DNA from 4 places in the Kocuria sp. UBA5001 genome. Region 1 is predicted to be linked to each of the others. Evidence: riboswitches for the same ligand, from Rfam matches in the RefSeq annotation. Region 1 holds a riboswitch; each other region holds the start of a gene.
What was found. Region 1 has a riboswitch for S-adenosylmethionine ahead of B3G12_RS12360 (MFS transporter). Riboswitches for the same ligand answer to the same signal wherever they lie in the genome.
Positions count from the first base shown of each region.

Region 2: linked by a shared signal. The riboswitch ahead of B3G12_RS00300 (MetQ/NlpA family ABC transporter substrate-binding protein) and the one ahead of B3G12_RS12360 (MFS transporter) in region 1 are both predicted to bind S-adenosylmethionine.
Region 3: linked by a shared signal. The riboswitch ahead of B3G12_RS08945 (ABC transporter ATP-binding protein) and the one ahead of B3G12_RS12360 (MFS transporter) in region 1 are both predicted to bind S-adenosylmethionine.
Region 4: linked by a shared signal. The riboswitch ahead of B3G12_RS08820 (cobalamin-independent methionine synthase II family protein) and the one ahead of B3G12_RS12360 (MFS transporter) in region 1 are both predicted to bind S-adenosylmethionine.

Region 1 covers NZ_DGYR01000021.1:246,409-250,709, reverse strand. Annotated here, with positions in the region: partial or broken gene B3G12_RS12375 (DNA polymerase III subunit alpha) at 1-563, opposite strand, end outside; gene B3G12_RS12370 (hypothetical protein) at 646-1,056, opposite strand; gene B3G12_RS12365 (NAD(P)-dependent oxidoreductase) at 1,252-1,902, shown strand; SAM riboswitch class IV at 2,179-2,297, shown strand; gene B3G12_RS12360 (MFS transporter) at 2,343-3,857, shown strand; gene B3G12_RS12355 (NtaA/DmoA family FMN-dependent monooxygenase) at 3,965-4,301, shown strand, end outside.
Region 2 covers NZ_DGYR01000001.1:59,072-63,372, reverse strand. Annotated here, with positions in the region: gene B3G12_RS00310 (GlsB/YeaQ/YmgE family stress response membrane protein) at 1-33, shown strand, start outside; gene dxr (1-deoxy-D-xylulose-5-phosphate reductoisomerase) at 207-1,466, shown strand; SAM riboswitch class IV at 1,518-1,632, shown strand; gene B3G12_RS00300 (MetQ/NlpA family ABC transporter substrate-binding protein) at 1,727-2,611, shown strand; gene B3G12_RS00295 (methionine ABC transporter ATP-binding protein) at 2,608-3,663, shown strand; gene B3G12_RS00290 (methionine ABC transporter permease) at 3,663-4,301, shown strand, end outside.
Region 3 covers NZ_DGYR01000013.1:229,757-234,057, reverse strand. Annotated here, with positions in the region: gene B3G12_RS08950 (LLM class flavin-dependent oxidoreductase) at 16-1,422, opposite strand; SAM riboswitch class IV at 1,507-1,621, opposite strand; SAM riboswitch class I at 1,762-1,853, shown strand; gene B3G12_RS08945 (ABC transporter ATP-binding protein) at 1,861-2,664, shown strand; gene B3G12_RS08940 (aliphatic sulfonate ABC transporter substrate-binding protein) at 2,668-3,714, shown strand; gene B3G12_RS08935 (ABC transporter permease) at 3,711-4,301, shown strand, end outside.
Region 4 covers NZ_DGYR01000013.1:198,929-203,229, reverse strand. Annotated here, with positions in the region: gene B3G12_RS08835 (CoA transferase subunit B) at 1-302, opposite strand, end outside; gene B3G12_RS08830 (CoA transferase subunit A) at 299-1,099, opposite strand; gene B3G12_RS08825 (IclR family transcriptional regulator) at 1,270-2,103, shown strand; SAM riboswitch class I at 2,218-2,304, shown strand; gene B3G12_RS08820 (cobalamin-independent methionine synthase II family protein) at 2,319-3,530, shown strand; gene B3G12_RS08815 (MFS transporter) at 3,858-4,301, shown strand, end outside.

The DNA of each region.
Region 1 (4,301 bases):
GGCAGCACGCGGCGCCACCGTTCCAGGGCGGTGCGCGCGGGCTGGTAGTGGCGCCCGGCGAGCAGCTTGCCGACGTCCGAGTCCGGGCCCACCAGGACCACGAGGCCGGGCTTCCCGTGCGCCGCGGCCCGGTGGACGTGGCGGGCCAGCTGCGCGGTGGTGAGACCGATCGGGTGGCCCTGGTGCCGGTCGTGGGCGCGGTGCGCGGCGGAGACCACGCGGCACAGGGCGGCGTAGCCGGCCCCGGCGTTGTTTCCCGTGGCCAGCACCACCACGCGCCCGAGCACCCGGGGCGGCAGCGGGCGACGTCGCTGCCCGCCGCGGGTGCCCGCCACGCCCGCACGGCCCGCGCCGAGCAACGCGAGGTCCACCCCCAGCACGGGAGAGAGGCCGTGCTCCCGGCACGCCAGGACGTGCTTGACCGCGCCGTAGAGACCGTCCCGGTCCGTGCACGCGAGGATCTCCGCCCGCTGCTCCGCTGCGGTGGCCGCCAGCTCCTCCGGGCGCGCCACACCGTAGTGGGCGCTGAAGGCGGAGGCCACGTGGAGATGAGGGAAGTGCATGGACGTATTCGAATCTTTATTCGAATACTTGTCAAGTGCTGCGGGTCCTGGTGCAGCACCTCCGGGCCGCTCCACCGGCCGCTCACCCAAGGGTCACCCCGAGCAGCTGCCACTGGTCCGAGACCTGGTTGCGCACGAGCCGGAAGGTGCAGGGCACGGCCGCCCCGCCCCGCAGCGCCTGAACCTGCCACAGCTCCCGGTCCACCATGCTGATGCGGGACTCACGGGGCACGCGATCCTCGGATTCCCACCATTTCCGCCGTTCGTACCACCGCACGGGCGGCTCCACCACGTGGTGCACGCCCCCCCGGTGGACCACCTCCCGGGGCACACCGGCACCGTTGCAGCGCACGACCACCTCGGCCGCAGTGCCCTCGGGGATGAGCTCACGCCCCTGCCTGCTGGGCGCCGCCCTGACCCCCGCGCCGATCACCGGCACCGAGTCCCACGGATCCTCCCAGGACCCAACCTCCATGCTCTCCACCACAGTCATGGCGTTCCGTCCTCCCCGGATATTCGAAACTTTATTCGACTCCTAAGACGGTGCCAAGGCCGTCCGACACGCATAAGCGACTCGACGCGCTCCAACCCACCGCACCCTCCACCCGGAATACCCCGCCTGCCCGCGAAGTTCTCCTGTGAACCGGCACCGCCCCTGGTGTCCGGAGCACGGAGAAGGAGCAAGTAAATGACACGCATCGCAGTCCTGGGCGGCACGGGATACGCCGGGAGCAACATCGCAGCGGCGGGTGTCCGGCGCGGGCACCAGGTCACCGCCTGGAGCAGGAACGCCCCCGAGCACCCGGTGGCGGGCGTCGAGTACCGCACGGGCGACGTCGCCGACCCCACCGTGGTGGCCGCAGCCCTGGAGGGCACGGACGTGGTGCTCACCGCCCTGTCCCCGCGCGGCACGCTGGCCGGAGAGGGCGTGATGCGCGCCGTCGAGAAGGGCATTGCGGAGCAGGCCATGGCCCGGGGCATCCGCTTCGGAATGGTCGGCGGGGCTGGCTCCCTGCGGGTCAGCGAGGGCGGCCCGAAGGTCTACGACGCCCCGGACTTCAACCCTGAGTGGCGCCGGGACTCCGTGGAGGTCGAGACCGTGATGACAGACCTGGCCGAGACCCCCGAGTCCTTCGACTGGTTCGTGATCTCCCCCGCCGGAGAGTTCGGCGCGTGGAACCCCGGCGAGCACACCGGTTCCTACCGCACGAGCAGCGAGGTGCTGCTCACCGACGAGTCGGGGCGTTCGGTGATCTCCGGGGCGGACTTCGGGGAGGCGTTCCTCGACGAGGTGGAGCGCCCGGCGCACCACCGCGAGCGCTTCGGGGTGGCCTACTGAGCGGTTGACGACTGCGCGCGGCCCGTAGCCGGCGCGGGGGGGTGAGTGGTGGGTGGAGCGCCGGAGGGCCGCGTAGCGAGGCAACCCGGCTTCTCCAGCACCCGGCCGCACACCGTTCCCACCTCTCCTGCGTCCTCGGTGCCCCCGGGGCCCAGTGCCCCAGACCCTTGCAGCCCTGCTGCACCCACCGTGCCCCGATCCGTGCCACACGGCGTCATGTGCGGCGGGTTCCGGGTTGTCCGCCCCGCGGCGGGTGTGGTTGTGTGGTGGTACAGGAATCACGAGTTCCGGCCCAACAGCCCTGGCTGGCCGGACGGCAACCCTCTGACGCTGTCGTGGGGTGCCCCAGGTGATGATTCGGCCCGTGACCACACCGGTGCGGGCAAGGACGGCGTCCGGTTCCCCTGCGCTTCGTGACGCCCCGGTCTGAAGGACTGTTCATGGGCCACGCCGCACCCGGCCGCACCGACGAGACTCTTCTGCCCCGCCCCGCGGGCACCGTTACAACAAGTGGCGGGCACGACGACGCCGCGCGCACCGCCGCTGCCAAGGCGCAGCTCCCCGGTGCCACCCCCAGCACACCTCACGGCACCGCCCCAGGCCTGTCTCCCGCTGCTGCTTCTAGCGGCCTGCGGGCCGCGGGCGCAGCGGTGCGCTCGAAGAAGCGGGTGCTGGCGGCGTCGTTCGTGGGCACGACCATCGAGTGGTACGACTTCTACCTCTACGGGGCGGCGGCCGCCCTGGTGTTCAACCACTACTTCTTCCCGCAGGGCTCGGGCGTGGGAGCGGTGATCGCCTCGTTCGCGACCTTCGCGATCGCGTTCTTCTTCCGTCCCCTGGGCGGGATCATCGCGGGCCATCTGGGGGACCGGATCGGGCGCAAGGCGCTGCTCGTGGCGTCCTTGCTGACCATGGGGCTGGCGACCACGGCGATCGGTCTGCTGCCCGGTTTTGGGCGGATCGGCTGGGCCGCGGTGGTGCTGCTGGTGGCCTGCCGGATCCTGCAGGGGCTCTCCGCGGGGATGGAGTGGGGTGGTTCGGCCGTGCTGTCGGTGGAGCACGCCCCCTCCGGGCTGCGGGGGCTGTTCGGCTCGTTCACGCAGGTCGGCTCGGCGGCGGGGATGCTGCTGTCCACCGCGTTCTTCGCCGTGGTGCAGGCCGTGACCACGCCGGAGCAGTTCCAGGCGTGGGGCTGGCGCGTGCCGTTCGTGTTCTCGGCGGTGCTCGTGGTGATCGGGCTGGTCATCCGCGCCGGTGTCACGGATGCCGAGGAGTTCCGCGAGGTCAGGGCGGAGGAGAAGCGCGCCGTCTCCCCCGTGCGCGAGGTACTGCGCGAATACCCGCGCGGTGTGCTCGTGTGCGTGGGGCAGCGCATGGTCCAGCCGGCGATCTTCTCGGTCCTCACCGTCTACACGCTCACCTACGTGACCCAGCACCGCGGTCAGAGCCAGTGGGTCATGGTCTCCATCCTGATCGCGGCGGCCGTGGGGATCGTGGGCGGACCCTTGTGGGGATGGCTCTCGGACCGTGTGGGCCGCCGCCGGATCTCCGGGATCGCGGCCGCACTGGTCGGCGTGTTCGTGTGGCCCTACTTCCTCTTCCTGGACCACGGCCCACTGGCCCTGCTGCCGTTCGTGTACCTCGTGGGCCTGGCCGTGCTGCACGACAGCATCTACGGCCCCCAGGCGGCACTGTTCGCCGAGCAGTTCCCCGTGCACCTGCGCTACTCAGGGGTCTCCCTGGGCTACCAGGTGGGCACGATCCTCTCGGGCGGGCTGACCCCCATGATCGCCGCGTGGCTCGTGGCGCGCGGTGGGGGAACGCCGTGGCTGCTGTGCGGCTACCTCAGCGTCCTCGCCGTGGTCTCCGTGGTCACCGCCCGCATGGCGCGGGACTCCGTGGCCGACGGCGCCCGGGCAGTCCCCGTGCCCGTCCGCGCCCCGGTCCCCTCCTGAGCGCCCGGTCCGACGACGTCGCCCGCCTGCCCGAGCGCCGCTCCGCCCGGCTCGGACCGCCGCTTCCCGACCGTCCGCACCATCACCCGTCCCCGTGAAAGGCCCCCATGCCCCGTCCGCTGCTGTTCAACGCGTTCGAGATGCCCGTGCCCGTCCACCAGTCCCCCGGGCTGTGGCGCCACCCCGAGGACGAGTCCCGCAACTACGTCTCACCGACCCACTGGGAGCGGGAGGCGAGGACGATCGAGGCAGCGGGGTTCCACGGCATCTTCCTCGCGGACGTCCTCGGGCTCTACGATGTCTACGGCGGCACCCCGGACGCCGCCCTGCGCGGCGGGGTGCAGGTCCCCCAGCTGGATCCCCTGCTGCTCGCGCCCCTGCTCGCACGGGCCACGGAGCACCTCGCCGTGGGAGTGACCGCCTCGGTGACCTACGCGGCGCCCT
Region 2 (4,301 bases), on a different contig from region 1:
ATCTACGGCTTCGTGGCCGGCCGTCGCCGCTGAGTCCACAGCGGTCGCACTGACCCAGCGAACAAGGGCGTCACCTCCGGGTGGCGCCCTTGTTCCGTACCCGGGTCCGTATCCGTGCCCCAGGCCGTGTCCGCACCCGGGCGGGTCCGCGTGCGTGCCAGGGGCCGAGCACGCGGGATACTGGGGGCATGACTGAGACCCGCGCCATGACCCCCGACCTCGACGCCGCCACCAGGGATGCCCCCCGCCGCCTGGTGATCCTGGGGTCCACGGGCTCCATCGGCACGCAGGCCCTGGACGTCGTCGCGGAGGCCGCCGGGCTGCGCAGGCCGGGGGAGGGTGTAGGTCACTCGCCGTTCGAAGTCGTCGCCCTCGCTGCAGGCAGGTCCAACCTGGATCTGCTGGCCCGCCAGGCCGTCGCCTTCCGGGTGCGGGCCGTGGGTACGAGCGGTTCCGCGGACGACGCCGCCCGCCTGCGCGAGGCGCTCACGGCCGCCGCCCGCGCGTCGTCGTCGCCCGTGCCCGAGATCCTGCACGGCTCGGACGCCGCGGAGCGGATCGCGGCGTGGGAGGGCGCGGACCTCGTGCTCAACGGGATCACCGGCAGCATCGGACTCGCTCCCACGCTCGCCGCCCTCGGGGCGGGTCGGCGGGTGGCGCTGGCCAACAAGGAGTCGCTGATCGCCGGCGGCCCGCTCGTGAAACGCGCAGCCGCGGCCACAGGACTCGAGGACGCCCTGATCCCGGTGGACTCGGAACACTCCGCGATCGCCCAGGCGCTGCGCTCCGGCACGGCCGCGGAGGTGGACCGCCTGGTGCTGACGGCCTCCGGCGGTCCGTTCCGCGGGATGACGCGCGCGCAGCTGGCGGAGGTGACCCCCGAGCAGGCGCTGCGCCACCCCACGTGGGACATGGGCGTGATGGTGACCACCAACTCCGCGACCATGGTGAACAAGGCCCTGGAGGTGCTGGAGGCGAGCCTGCTCTTTGACGTGCCGCTGGAGCGGATCGACGTCACCGTCCACCCGCAGTCCGTGGTGCACTCCATGGTCCAGTTCGTGGACGGCTCCACCCTCGCGCAGGTCTCGCCGCCGGACATGCGCCTTCCCATCGCGCTCGGCCTCGGCTGGCCCCACCGTGTGCCGGGCGCGGCCGCCGCGTGCGACTGGACGCGGGCGGCCGAGTGGACCTTCGAGCCGCTGGACCCGGTGGCGTTCCCCGCCGTGGAGCTCATGAAGAGCGCGGGAACCACCGGCGGCACGGCACCGGCGGTGTTCAACGCGGCCAACGAGCAGGCCGTCCACGCCTTCCACCGCTCGCAGCTGGGTTTCACGGAGATCGTGGACGTGGTCGAGTGGGTGCTGGGGGAGCACGACGTCGTCGCGCAGCCGGGTCTCGAGGACGTCCTGGCCGCCGAGCAGTGGGCCCGCCGTGTCGCGGACGAGCGCATTGCGGGGCGCCGTTGAGGTCCCGGGGCGTCACGGTTCGTCACACGTCGCGTGCTACGATTCTGTGCGGATGACGAGATCCGGCGCGTAGCTCTGGCTGGCCGGACGGCAACCCTCTCCCGTAGCGGGGTGCCCCAGATGACCATCCGGCCGCGATTCGATGCGATCACGGCAAGTGCGGTTTTTCTCTGAAATGGCACATGCCTGATCTGCACCCTCCGTCCAGTGCGGGACCGTTTGCGCGGCGCAACCACTCCCGACCCTGGAAAGGCACGATCATGCGAACCAAGCGTCTGATTCCCCTCGTTCTGGCCACCACCCTGGGCCTCACCCTGACCGCGTGCGGTGGCGGGTCCGACAACACGGACCCGGCCGCGGACGGCAAGATCACCATCGGCATCGTGGGGGCCACGCCGGTGCAGGACGCCCTCAAGGAAGTGGCCGCCGAGAACGACGTCACCGTGGAGTTCGTGGACTTCAGCGACTACAGCCAGCCGAACCCCGCGCTGAAGAGCGGCGACATCGACATGAACTGGTTCCAGCACATCGCGTACCTCGCGGACTACAACAACAACTCCGGGGACACCATCACCCCGGTGGGCTCCACCTCCATCTTCCCGCTGGGGCTGTACTCCAAGACGCTGAAGTCCGTTGACGACTTCAAGCAGGGGGACGAGATCGCGGTTCCCAACGACTCGATCAACCTCTCCCGCTCGCTGAACCTGCTCAAGCAGCAGGGTCTGGTGAGCTTCACGAAGGACACGATCGCCCCCACCGAGCAGGACGTGGATACGGACAAGTCCAAGATCAAGGTGCGCCCGGTCTCTGCGGAGCAGACCGTGCTCTCGATGGACTCCGTGGCCGCCTCCGTGGTGAACAACGACTTCCTCGACCGTGCCAATCTCGAGCCCAAGTCCGCGCTGGCCCAGGACGACCCCACGGCGGACAGCGCCAAGGTGTACGACAACATCTTCGCGTCCACCGAGGCCAACGCGGACGACGAGACCCTGAAGAAGGTCGCCGGGTTCTACTACGACGACAAGGTCCAGGAGGCCGAGAAGAAGGAGACCAAGGGCACCGCGGTCCCCACCAAGGTGGACCAGCAGGAGCTCAAGGACCTCCTCACGCGCTACTCCCAGGACCTGAAGGACCAGACCAAGTGAGTGCAGCCCCCGCCGCCGGGGACACCCTGGTCAGCTTCCGCGACGTCAGCAAGGTCTTCACCACCGGGCCCAAGCGACGCCCCCGTGAGGTCACCGCCGTGGACGGTGTGACCCTGGACGTCAAGCGCGGGGAGATCTTCGCCGTGATCGGCTACTCGGGCGCGGGAAAGTCCACCCTGGTGCGGCTGATCAACGGTTTGGAGACCACCACGTCCGGCACCCTGGAGGTCGGTGGCCAGCAGGTCAGCGGCCGGTCGGAGACCCAGCTCGCCTCCGTGCGCCACAACATCGGGATGATCTTCCAGCAGTTCAACCTGTTCACCTCGCGCACCGTGGCCGGGAACATCGAGTACCCGCTGCGCCGGGCGGGGTGGAAGCCCGAGGAGCGCCGGGCACGTGTCACGGAGCTGCTCGAGTTCGTGGGGCTCACCGAGCGGGCCCGCAACTACCCGGAGCAGCTCTCGGGCGGGCAGAAGCAGCGCGTGGGCATTGCCCGGGCGCTCGCGTCCAACCCCGAGCTGCTGCTCGCGGACGAGTCCACCTCCGCGCTGGACCCCGAGACCACGCAGGAGGTTCTCGCGCTGCTGCGCCGGGTGAACCGCGAACTGGGGATCACCGTGGTGCTCATCACCCACGAGATGGACGTGGTGCGTGCCATCGCAGACCGCGTGGCCGTGATGGACAGCGGTCGCGTGGTCGAGGTGGGGACCACCGCAGACGTCTTCGCGCACCCGCAGGCCGAGACCACCCGCAAGTTCGTGGGCTCCGTGATGCACACGGTGCCCAACGCCGCGGAGGTCGAGAAGCTGCGCCGCGAGCACCCGGGACGGCTGGTCATGGTGGATGTGCGCGACCAGAACCGGATCGGCGAGGTGCTCTCGGACGCAGCACGCACGGACGTGCGCTTCAACATCGCCTTCGGAGGGATCTCCATCCTGCAGTCCAGGTCCTTCGGGACGCTCACGCTGTCCCTCACGGGCCCGCCGGACGCCGTCGAACGGACCGTCGATGCCCTCCGGGCGGTCACCAAGGTTGAGGAGGTGGCTGAGTGATGGAGTGGTCCACACTGGCACCGCAGCTGCTGAGCGCCACGGGGCTCACGCTCTACATGGTCACCGTGACCCTCGTGCTGGCCGGGTTCATCGGCCTGGCCGTGGGCATGGGGCTCTACGTGACCCGGCGAGGAAGCATCATGGAGAACGGGGCGGTCTTCACCGTCCTGAACCTCCTGGTGAACTTCGTGCGCCCGATCCCGTTCATCATCCTGCTGGCCGCCCTCGGCAAGCTCACGGAGAGCGTGGTGGGGACCCGGCTGGGCCCCAACGCCGCGATCTTCGCCATGACCATCGGGGCCACCTTCGCGGTGGCGCGGATCGTGGAGCAGAACCTCATGACGGTGGATCCCGGCGTGATCGAGGCGGCCCGCTCCATGGGCGTCTCGCGCTGGAAGATCATCACCACGGTGATCCTGCCCGAGGCACTGGGCCCGCTGGTCCTGGGCTACACGTTCCTGGTCATCGGCATCACGGACATGTCCGCGATGGCGGGCGCGATCGGCGCCGGCGGCCTGGGTGACTTCGCCCTGCGCCTGGGCTACCAGCGCTTCAACGACCAGGTGACGTGGGCCGCGGTGATCGTGATCATCATCCTGGTCCAGCTGGTGCAGTTCTTCGGCAACTGGCTCGCGCGC
Region 3 (4,301 bases), on a different contig from region 1:
GTCCCGGGCCGCCGCTCAGCGGGAACTGGCCGTGGCCACGGAGCACGCGTCCGCGAACGCGCCCCGGTAGGCCGCGGCGGGGTGAGTGTCCTTCACGCGGTCCTGGCCGGCTCCGTAGAGGGACTCGCGCAGGGTGGAGCCCTCGTACTCGGTGCGGTAGCGGCCGCGGGCCTGCAGTTCGGGGACCACGTACTCCACGAAGTCCTCGAAGGAGCCCGGGCTCACGTGGTAGGCCAGGTTGATGCCGTCCAGGCCGCCCTCGTCCACCCAGCGCTCCAGCTCGTCCGCCACGGTGGACGGAGAGCCCACGATCACGGCGCCCATCCCGCCCAGGGCGCAGTGCTTGGCGATCTCCTCGCGCGTCCACCGCTTGTCCTTCGCCTGGAGGGTGAACGGGGTGAGGAAGGACTGGATGGAGTCGGTCTTGATGTAGTTCAGGGCCTCGTCCTCCGGGAACTGGGAGAGGTCCACGCCGGACCAGCCGCCGATGATCGCCTGGGACGCCTCCAGGTCCACGTACTGCAGGTAGTCACGGTACTTCTCCGCGGCCTCCTCATCCGTGTCCGCGACCACCACGGAGAGCATCGCGTAGATCTTCACGTCCTCCGGGTCCCGGCCCTGGGCCTGCGCCTGCTCGCGGATCTTGTCCGTCATGTACCGGGTGAGGTCCGGGCGGGTGCCGCCGATGAACACCGCCTCCGCGTGCCGCCCGGCGAACGCCTGCCCGCGCGAGGATGCACCCGCCTGGAAGATCAGCGGCGTGCGCTGCGGGGACGGCTCGGTCAGCCCGGCCCCGGGAACCGTGAAGTGCTCGCCGGCGTGCCGGATGGGGTGCACCTTGGTGGGGTCCGCGTAGACCCCGGATTCGCGGTCCTTCACCACGGCGTCGTCCTCCCACGAGCCCTCCCAGAGCTTGTAGCACACGTCCAGGAACTCCTCCGCGATCTCGTAGCGCTGGTCGTGCTCGATCTGGCGCGGCAGCCCCTGGTTCTCAGCGGCGGAGGGCAGGTAGGAGGTGACCACGTTGAAGCCCACGCGCCCGCGCGTGAGGTGGTCCAGCGTGGCGAACTTCCGGGCGAGGGTGTAGGGCTGCTCGTAGGTCACTGCGCTCGTGACGCCGAAGCCCAGGTGCTCCGTCACGGCGGCCATGGCCGAGACCTGCATGAACGGGTCGTTGACCGGGACCTGCGCGCCGTCCCGCACGGCCGGTGCCGCGGAGTTGCGGTAGATGTCGTAGATCCCGACGACGTCCGCCAGGAAGAGTGCGTCGAACTTCCCCTTCTCCAGCAGCCGGGCCAGATTCGTCCAGTACTCGAGCGTGTTGTACTCGGTGGCCCGGGACCGCGGGTGCCGCCACAGGCCAAAGCTCTGGTGGTCCACACAGGTCATGTCAAATGCGTTGACGGAGATCCGCTTGCTCATGTGCCGGTTCCTTGAAGTTGACGCAACCCGCACCCCGTGCACCGCCCGCGGCGGCCATCTGCGGGTCCAGCGCGCGCGTGTGCGGCGCCGTACTTGCCGCATGCGGTGTGCCATGCGGCCCGATCCTCACCTGGGGCACCCCGCTACGGGAGAGGGTTGCCGTCCGACAAGCCAGGGCTGAACGTCGGAACTCGTGATCGTCTCGATCCAGAGTCTAACCACGCTCCCTCAGCAGGCGAAGCTCCACGTGACGCCGCGTGACCCCGCGCACCACCGATCCCCGTGGGCTGTCTCACACCGACTTGCATCACCGCTCCGGGCAACCGTTGAATGAGGGCGTTCCCATCCGGAGCGGCTGAGAGACCTGGCTCGTCGACGTCGCAGCAACCGGCCCCACGCGGGCAAGGTGCTAATGCCAGGAACGATGGAGTTGATGAGTTGCGTCATGTCCTCACACGCCCGGACACCGCCCTCGACGCCGCGGCGGTCTCGTTCGAGAACCTGGGCAAGTCCTTCCCCTCCCGCGACGGTCGGTACGAGCAGCCCGTCCTGACGGACGTCTCCTTCCGGGTCGAGCCGGGAGAGATCGTCACCGTCCTGGGCCCCTCGGGCTGCGGGAAGTCGACGCTGCTGCGCGCGGTGGGCGGCCTCAGCGCCCCCACGTCCGGCGCGGTACGGATCGACGACGACGTCGTCTCCGGGATCGACCCGCGCTGCGCCGTCGGCTTTCAGGAGCCGCGGCTGCTGCCCTGGCGCACGATCACGAAGAACGTGGAACTCGGCCTGCCCGCGAGAACCCCGAGCGGCACTGGCCGACGCCGGGTGGCCGAGCTGCTGGATCTCGTGGGGCTGACCCACCACGCGGGCCACCGCCCCGGAGAGGTCTCGGGCGGCATGGCGCAGCGCGCGTCGCTGGCCCGTGCGCTGGCCCGCAACCCCCGGGTGCTGCTGCTGGACGAACCCTTCGGCGCGCTGGACGCCCTCACCCGGATCCGCATGCAGGACCTCCTGCTGCAGGTGCACCGGGCGGATCCGACAACGGTCCTGATGGTCACGCACGACGTCGAGGAGGCGCTCGTCCTCTCCGACCGCGTGGTCGTCCTGACCCGAGAGACCCCCACGAGCCCGGCCACGGTGGCGGAGGTGCTCGCCCCGGATCAGGCCCGCCCGCGCTCCCGGGACGACACCCGCCTCACCGCCATGCGCACCCACCTGCTGCGCCTGCTCGGTGTGGAGCGCTGAGGGGTGCCCGTCGTCTCACGCCGGGGCGTGCTGCGTGCCGCCGCCCTCTCCCCCCTGGCGCTGCCGTTGAGCGGCTGCGTCATGGCCGGGGAGGGCCCCGGACGCGGCGTGGCCGGCGGCTCCGCGGACGAGATCTACCTGGACTACGCCACGTACAACCCGCTGTCACTGATCATCAAGTCCAAGGGGTGGCTCGAGAAGGTTGCCGCCGAGCACGGCCAGAGCGTCACCTGGGTCTACTCGGCCGGGTCGAACAAGGCGAACGAGTCCCTGCGCGCGGGCGTGGTCGATGTCGGCTCCACCGCCGGCTCGGCCGCGCTGCTGGCACGGGCCAACGGCTCCCCGATCAAGACCATCAGCCTCTTCTCCCAGCCCGAGTGGTCTGCCCTGGTGCGCACGGCGGCCTCGCCCGTGCGCGCCATCGCTGACCTCGCAGGCAAGAGCGTGGCCGTCACCAAGGGGACGGACCCCTACTTCTTCCTGCTGCAGTCCCTGAAGGCTGCGGGGATGAGCGCGGAGGACGTCACCGTGACGAACCTCCAGCACGCGGACGGGCGCACGGCCCTGGACTCCGGCCGGGTGGACGCCTGGTCCGGGCTGGACCCGATCATGGCGGCGTCCGAGCAGAACGGCGACGTGCTGTTCCACCGCAAACTCGAGTACAACACCTACGGCTTCCTCAACGTCCGCGAGGTCTTCCTGCGGCTGAACCCCACCGGCGCCCAGGACGTGGTGAACACCTACGCCTATGCCCGCTCCTGGGCGGCGCGGCACCGTGACGAGGGGATCGAGGTCCTCGCGGAAGCGGCGAAGATCGACCTCGACACCGCCACCCGTGTGTGGCACCGCACCCACCTGGACATCGACCCCGTCCCCGGCGAGAAGCAGCTCGCCGTGCTGCGGGAGGTGGGCCCGATCCTCGTCGACTCGGGGGACGTGCCCTCGCAGCAGGATGTGGACGACGCCCTCGCGGGGATTGTCGAGCAGCACTACGCACAGAGCGCGGACGCCGACGCCGCGGCCCGGGCCATCGAAGGGAACGCCCCATGAGCACGCACTCCACCTCCGGAAGCACGACCCTGGACGAGGTGACCGGCGAACCCCTCGGCGGCGCGAACGCGAGCACGGTGCCCGCCGCCGAGCACGAAGGCTCCGGTCCGCTGCCCCCACGACGTCGACGGGCAGGTTCCGTGCCGCGCACCCGGCTCACGGTCGCCCTGCTCGGACTGGTGCTGCCCGTCCTGCTGCTGCTCGTGTGGCACCTCCTGTCCACGAACGGCTTCTACTCCCCTGTGCAGCTCCCGCAGCCCTCGGCCGTCCTCGGCGCCGGGTGGGAGCTGCTGCGCAGCGGTGACCTGTGGGTGCACGTGGGGATCTCCACCCAGCGCGTGGTCGTAGGATTCATGCTCGGCAGCGCCCTGGGCCTCGCCGTCGGCGCCCTGGTGGGACTCTCCCCGTGGGCGCGGATCCTCGCCGGGCCCACCGTCGGAGCCCTGCGCGCGGTACCGTCCCTGGCCTGGGTTCCGCTGCTGCTGCTGTGGATCGGGATTGGGGAGAACTCCAAGGTGACCCTGGTGGCCATCGGCGCGTTCTTCCCCGTGTACACCACGGTCTCCGCGGCGCTGCAGCACGTGGAC
Region 4 (4,301 bases), on a different contig from region 1:
ATCGCCATCTTCACGTGCCCGCCGCGGATCATCCCGAAGGACGTGGCGGAGTCGAAGATCGCCGCGCCCGGCTGCAGCGTGATGGTCTGCTTGCCGGCGTTGATGAGGTCCGGGTCCTCGTCCCCCTCGTACGGGAACGGGCCCATGCCCAGCACGCCGTTCTCGGACTGCAGCACCACGCTCACCCCGGGCGGCAGGTTGTTCGCCACCAGGGTGGGGATGCCGATGCCCAGGTTCACGTAGTCGCCGTCGGCCAGTTCCGACGCCGCGATGGCCGCCATCTCGTCGCGCGTCCAGCTCATGCCGCGTCCCCTTCCGTGCGGCGGCCCGCGGTGGGCCGTTCTTCCGCGCCGCTCTCCGGCGAGCGCCGGTCCTCTGCCGCGCGCACGACGTCGCCCTCGGGCCTCGGCCGCGTGGTGCGCTGCTCGATCTCCTTGGGCACCCCGGAGTACCGCACCACGTGCTGCACGTACACGCCGGGGGTCACGATGTGGTCCGGGTCCAGCTCGCCGGGAGCCAGCACCTCCTCGACCTCCGCGAACGTGACCTTCCCGGAGGCCGCGCACACCGGGTTGAAGTTGCGGGAGGTGCGCCGGTAGACCAGGTTGCCGTCCGTGTCCCCGCGCCAGGCGTGCACGAGCGCCACGTCCGCCACGATCCCGCGCTCCTGGACGTAGGTGCGCCCGTCGAACTCGGCGGTGGGCTTGCCCTCGGCCACGGGGGTGCCCACCCCGGTGGCCGTGTAGAACGCGGGGATCCCTGCCCCACCGGCGCGCAGCCGCTCCGCGAGGGTGCCCTGCGGAGTGAACTCCACCTCCAGCTCGCCCTCCAGGAACTGGCGCGCGAACTCCCTGTTCTCCCCCACGTAGGAGGCGAGCACCGTGGAGACCTGGCGGTTCTCGAGCAGCAGCCCGAGTCCCTTGCCGTCCACGCCCATGTTGTTGGAGACCACGGTGAGGTCTTTGACGCCGCTGTCCCGCACCGCCTCGATGAGGTCCCGCGGGATGCCGGAGAGACCGAACCCTCCCACCGCGAGGGTCATGCCGTCCCGCAGCGTCTCGGCCAGCAGGCCGGTGACGTCGTCCCTGAGTTTGGACATGGCCGCCCTTTCCGGATTGTTCCGTGTGATCTGCCTCTCACCCTAGGAAGGGTTCACATCCTGGTCAAAGAAATCCGTGGTGCGTCGCGGAACGAGCCACATTCTGGAAAACTGGCGGTTGATCGTCCACATCGTGGACAAGCGGGGCCTGGCGGGCAGAGGAGACGGCGATGGCGAGAGCGGCGGAGCAGCCGGGCGGCGCGGAACGGGCGCGGGCGACGACGTCGCGGGCCGCAGCGACGTCGGGCACCCAGGTGGTCGGACGGGTCGCCGCGGTGCTGCAGGCCGTGGCCGCCGCGGGAACCGCTGGCACCGCCGAGGTCGCCCGCAGCACGGGGCTCACCCGCCCCACCGCCCACCGCCTGCTCACCGCACTGGCCCACGAGGGACTGCTCGACCGGGACGACACCGGTCGCTGGGCGCTCGGCTTCGAGCTGACCATCCTGGGGGCGGTGACCGCTCAGCGCTACCCGGCGCAGGACCTCGCCACCCCGCACCTGCGGCGCCTCGCCGAGGCCACCGGCGAGTCCGCGTTCTTCTCCGCCCGCCGCGGGGACGAGGTGATCTGCCTCGAACGCGCCGAGGGCTCGTTCCCCGTCCGCTCGCACGTCCTGCACGAGGGCCTGCGACTGCCCCTGGGCGTCGCCTCCGCGGGGCTGGCCATCCTCGGCCACCTCCCGGACGAGCAGCTGGAGGGCGCGCTCGCCGCCACCCGCGAGCGCCGCAGTGAGCTCGGCCCCCAGCACGACGACGCCCACGTCCGCGGTCTCGTGGCCCAGGTCCGCGAGCACGGCTGGTCCCTGAACCCGGGGCGGATCGTGGAGGGCTCGTGGGGCATGGCCGCCGCGGTCTTCGACGCCTCCGGCCAGCCCCGCTACGCGCTGTCCCTCACGGGGATCGAGTCCCGCTTCCGCCCGCCGCGGCAGCAGCAGCTGGGCACCGCGCTGCTGGACCAGGCACACAGGCTCAGCACGGCACTGCGCACGGGCCGAGCGACGTCGTAGCCCGCCCCGCACGAGGCTCGCACACGGCCCGGGCGACGTCGTCGTCCGCCGAGAGTGCGCCACAGGCCCGCCATGATTCGCCCGCCCACCTCCGCGTGCTGTTGGATGGAGGGGCAACCATCCAGAGCGGCCGAGAGATCTGGCTCGTCGAAGCCGCAGCAACCGGATCACCCCCGGTGCTAATGCCAGAACCGATGGAAAGGACGCACCACCCCATGCCCCACAACACCGACCGCATCCAGACCACCCACGTGGGCTCGCTGCCCCGCACGCCCGAGCTGCTGGAGGCCAACAACCGTTTCCAGGCGGGCGAGATCGACCTCCCCCAGCTGGGCGAGGCGCTCGACGAGGGGGTCAAGGAGATCGTGCGCACCCAGCGCGAGATCGGCATCGACATCGTCAACGACGGCGAGTACGGCCACACCACGTCCGGCGCCGTGGACTACGGGGCCTGGTGGAACTACTCGTTCCACCGCCTGGGCGGGCTGACCCCCACGGACGAGGACCGCTGGAACGACGCGGAGAAGCACCGCTCCAGCCCGGGGCACATCGTGCTCACGAGCTTCCCCGACCGCCGCGACCGCGAGCGCTTCCGGGACGCCTACGAGGACCCCACGGCGGGCGTGCTGGCGCACCGCAACACGGTCTCGCAGCCCAAGATCACGGGCCCGCTGACCTACACGGGTCAGGAGGCGGTGGCCGGCGACATCCGCCGCGTGAAGGACGCGATGGCACTGAACGGGGCCACGCAGGGCTTCGTCGCCGCACTGTCCCCCGGCTCCTGCGCCCGCGTGAAGAACGAGTACTACGCCACGGACGAGGAACTGGTCTACGCCTGCGCGGACGTGATGCGCGAGGAGTACAAGGCCATCGTGGACGCCGGGCTGACCGTGCAGATCGACGACCCCTCGATCGCCGAGTCCTGGGACCAGATCAACCCGGAGCCCACGGTGGAGGACTACCTGGACTTCACCCGGCTGCGCGTGGAGGCCCTGAACCACGCCCTGCGCGACCTGCCGCAGGAGCAGATCCGCTTCCACCTTTGCTGGGGCTCGTGGCACGGCCCGCACACCACGGACCTGGAGCTGAAGTACCTCGTGGACCTCATGCTCACCATCAACGCGCAGGGCTACAGCTTCGAGGCGTCCAGTCCCCGCCACGGCCACGAGTGGAAGGTCTGGGAGGAGCACAAGCTGCCCGAGGGCAAGGTGGTCTACCCCGGCATGGTCTCCCACTCGACCAACGGCGTGGAGCACCCGGAGCTGGTGGCGCAGCGCATCGAGCAGTACGCCTCGGTGGTGGGCCGCGAGAACGTCATCGCCTCCACGGACTGCGGGCTGGGCGGGCGCTTGCACCCGCAGATCGCGCTCGCGAAGCTCGGGTCGCTCGTGGAGGGCGCGCGGATCGCCTCGCAGCGCCTCTTCTGAGCCCTTCCGCCTCTTCCAGCACCGACGACGACGCCGCGCGCGCCGTCACGCGGGCCCGACACCTCCACGGAGTGCCGGGCCCGCGGTGCATGGTGACCCCGCCCTGCCGGGACGTCGCGGGCGTGGCCGTGCCGGTGCGCGGAGGTGACGTGCCGCCAGGGAAGCCTCGCGACGACGCCGTAACATATACGATTTTATACACGACATGCGTGACCGGGCTCACACGCATGCGTACACTGCCGTTTCAAGACCAATCGGTCGGTTATTGCATTCAGGCCCCTGCCTCTGGCACCGCGGACGCCGGTCCGAAGATTCTGGAGATCCACCATGGCATCAACCACCACAGCGCCCGCGCAGGGCCACACCATGAGCCGCGAGGAGCGCAAGGTCCTCGCGGGCACGCTCGTGGGCACCACCATCGAGTGGTACGACTTCTTCATCTATGCCCAGGCCGCCGCGTTCATCCTGGCCGCGCACTTCTTCAACCCGCTCACCGCCGAGAACCCCCAGTTCGGTCAGATCATCTCGTGGGCGACCCTGGGCATCAGCTTCCTCTTCCGCCCGCTGGGCGCGATCGTGGCGGGGCACATCGGCGACCGCTTCGGGCGCAAGGTCACGCTCGTGATGACCCTGTTCGGCATGGGCGCGGCCACCACGCTGATCGGCCTGCTGCCCACGTACAGCCAGATCGGCATGGCGGCACCCATTCTGCTGATCCTGCTGCGCATCCTGCAGGGCTTCTCCGCCGGCGGTGAGTGGGGCGGCGCGGCC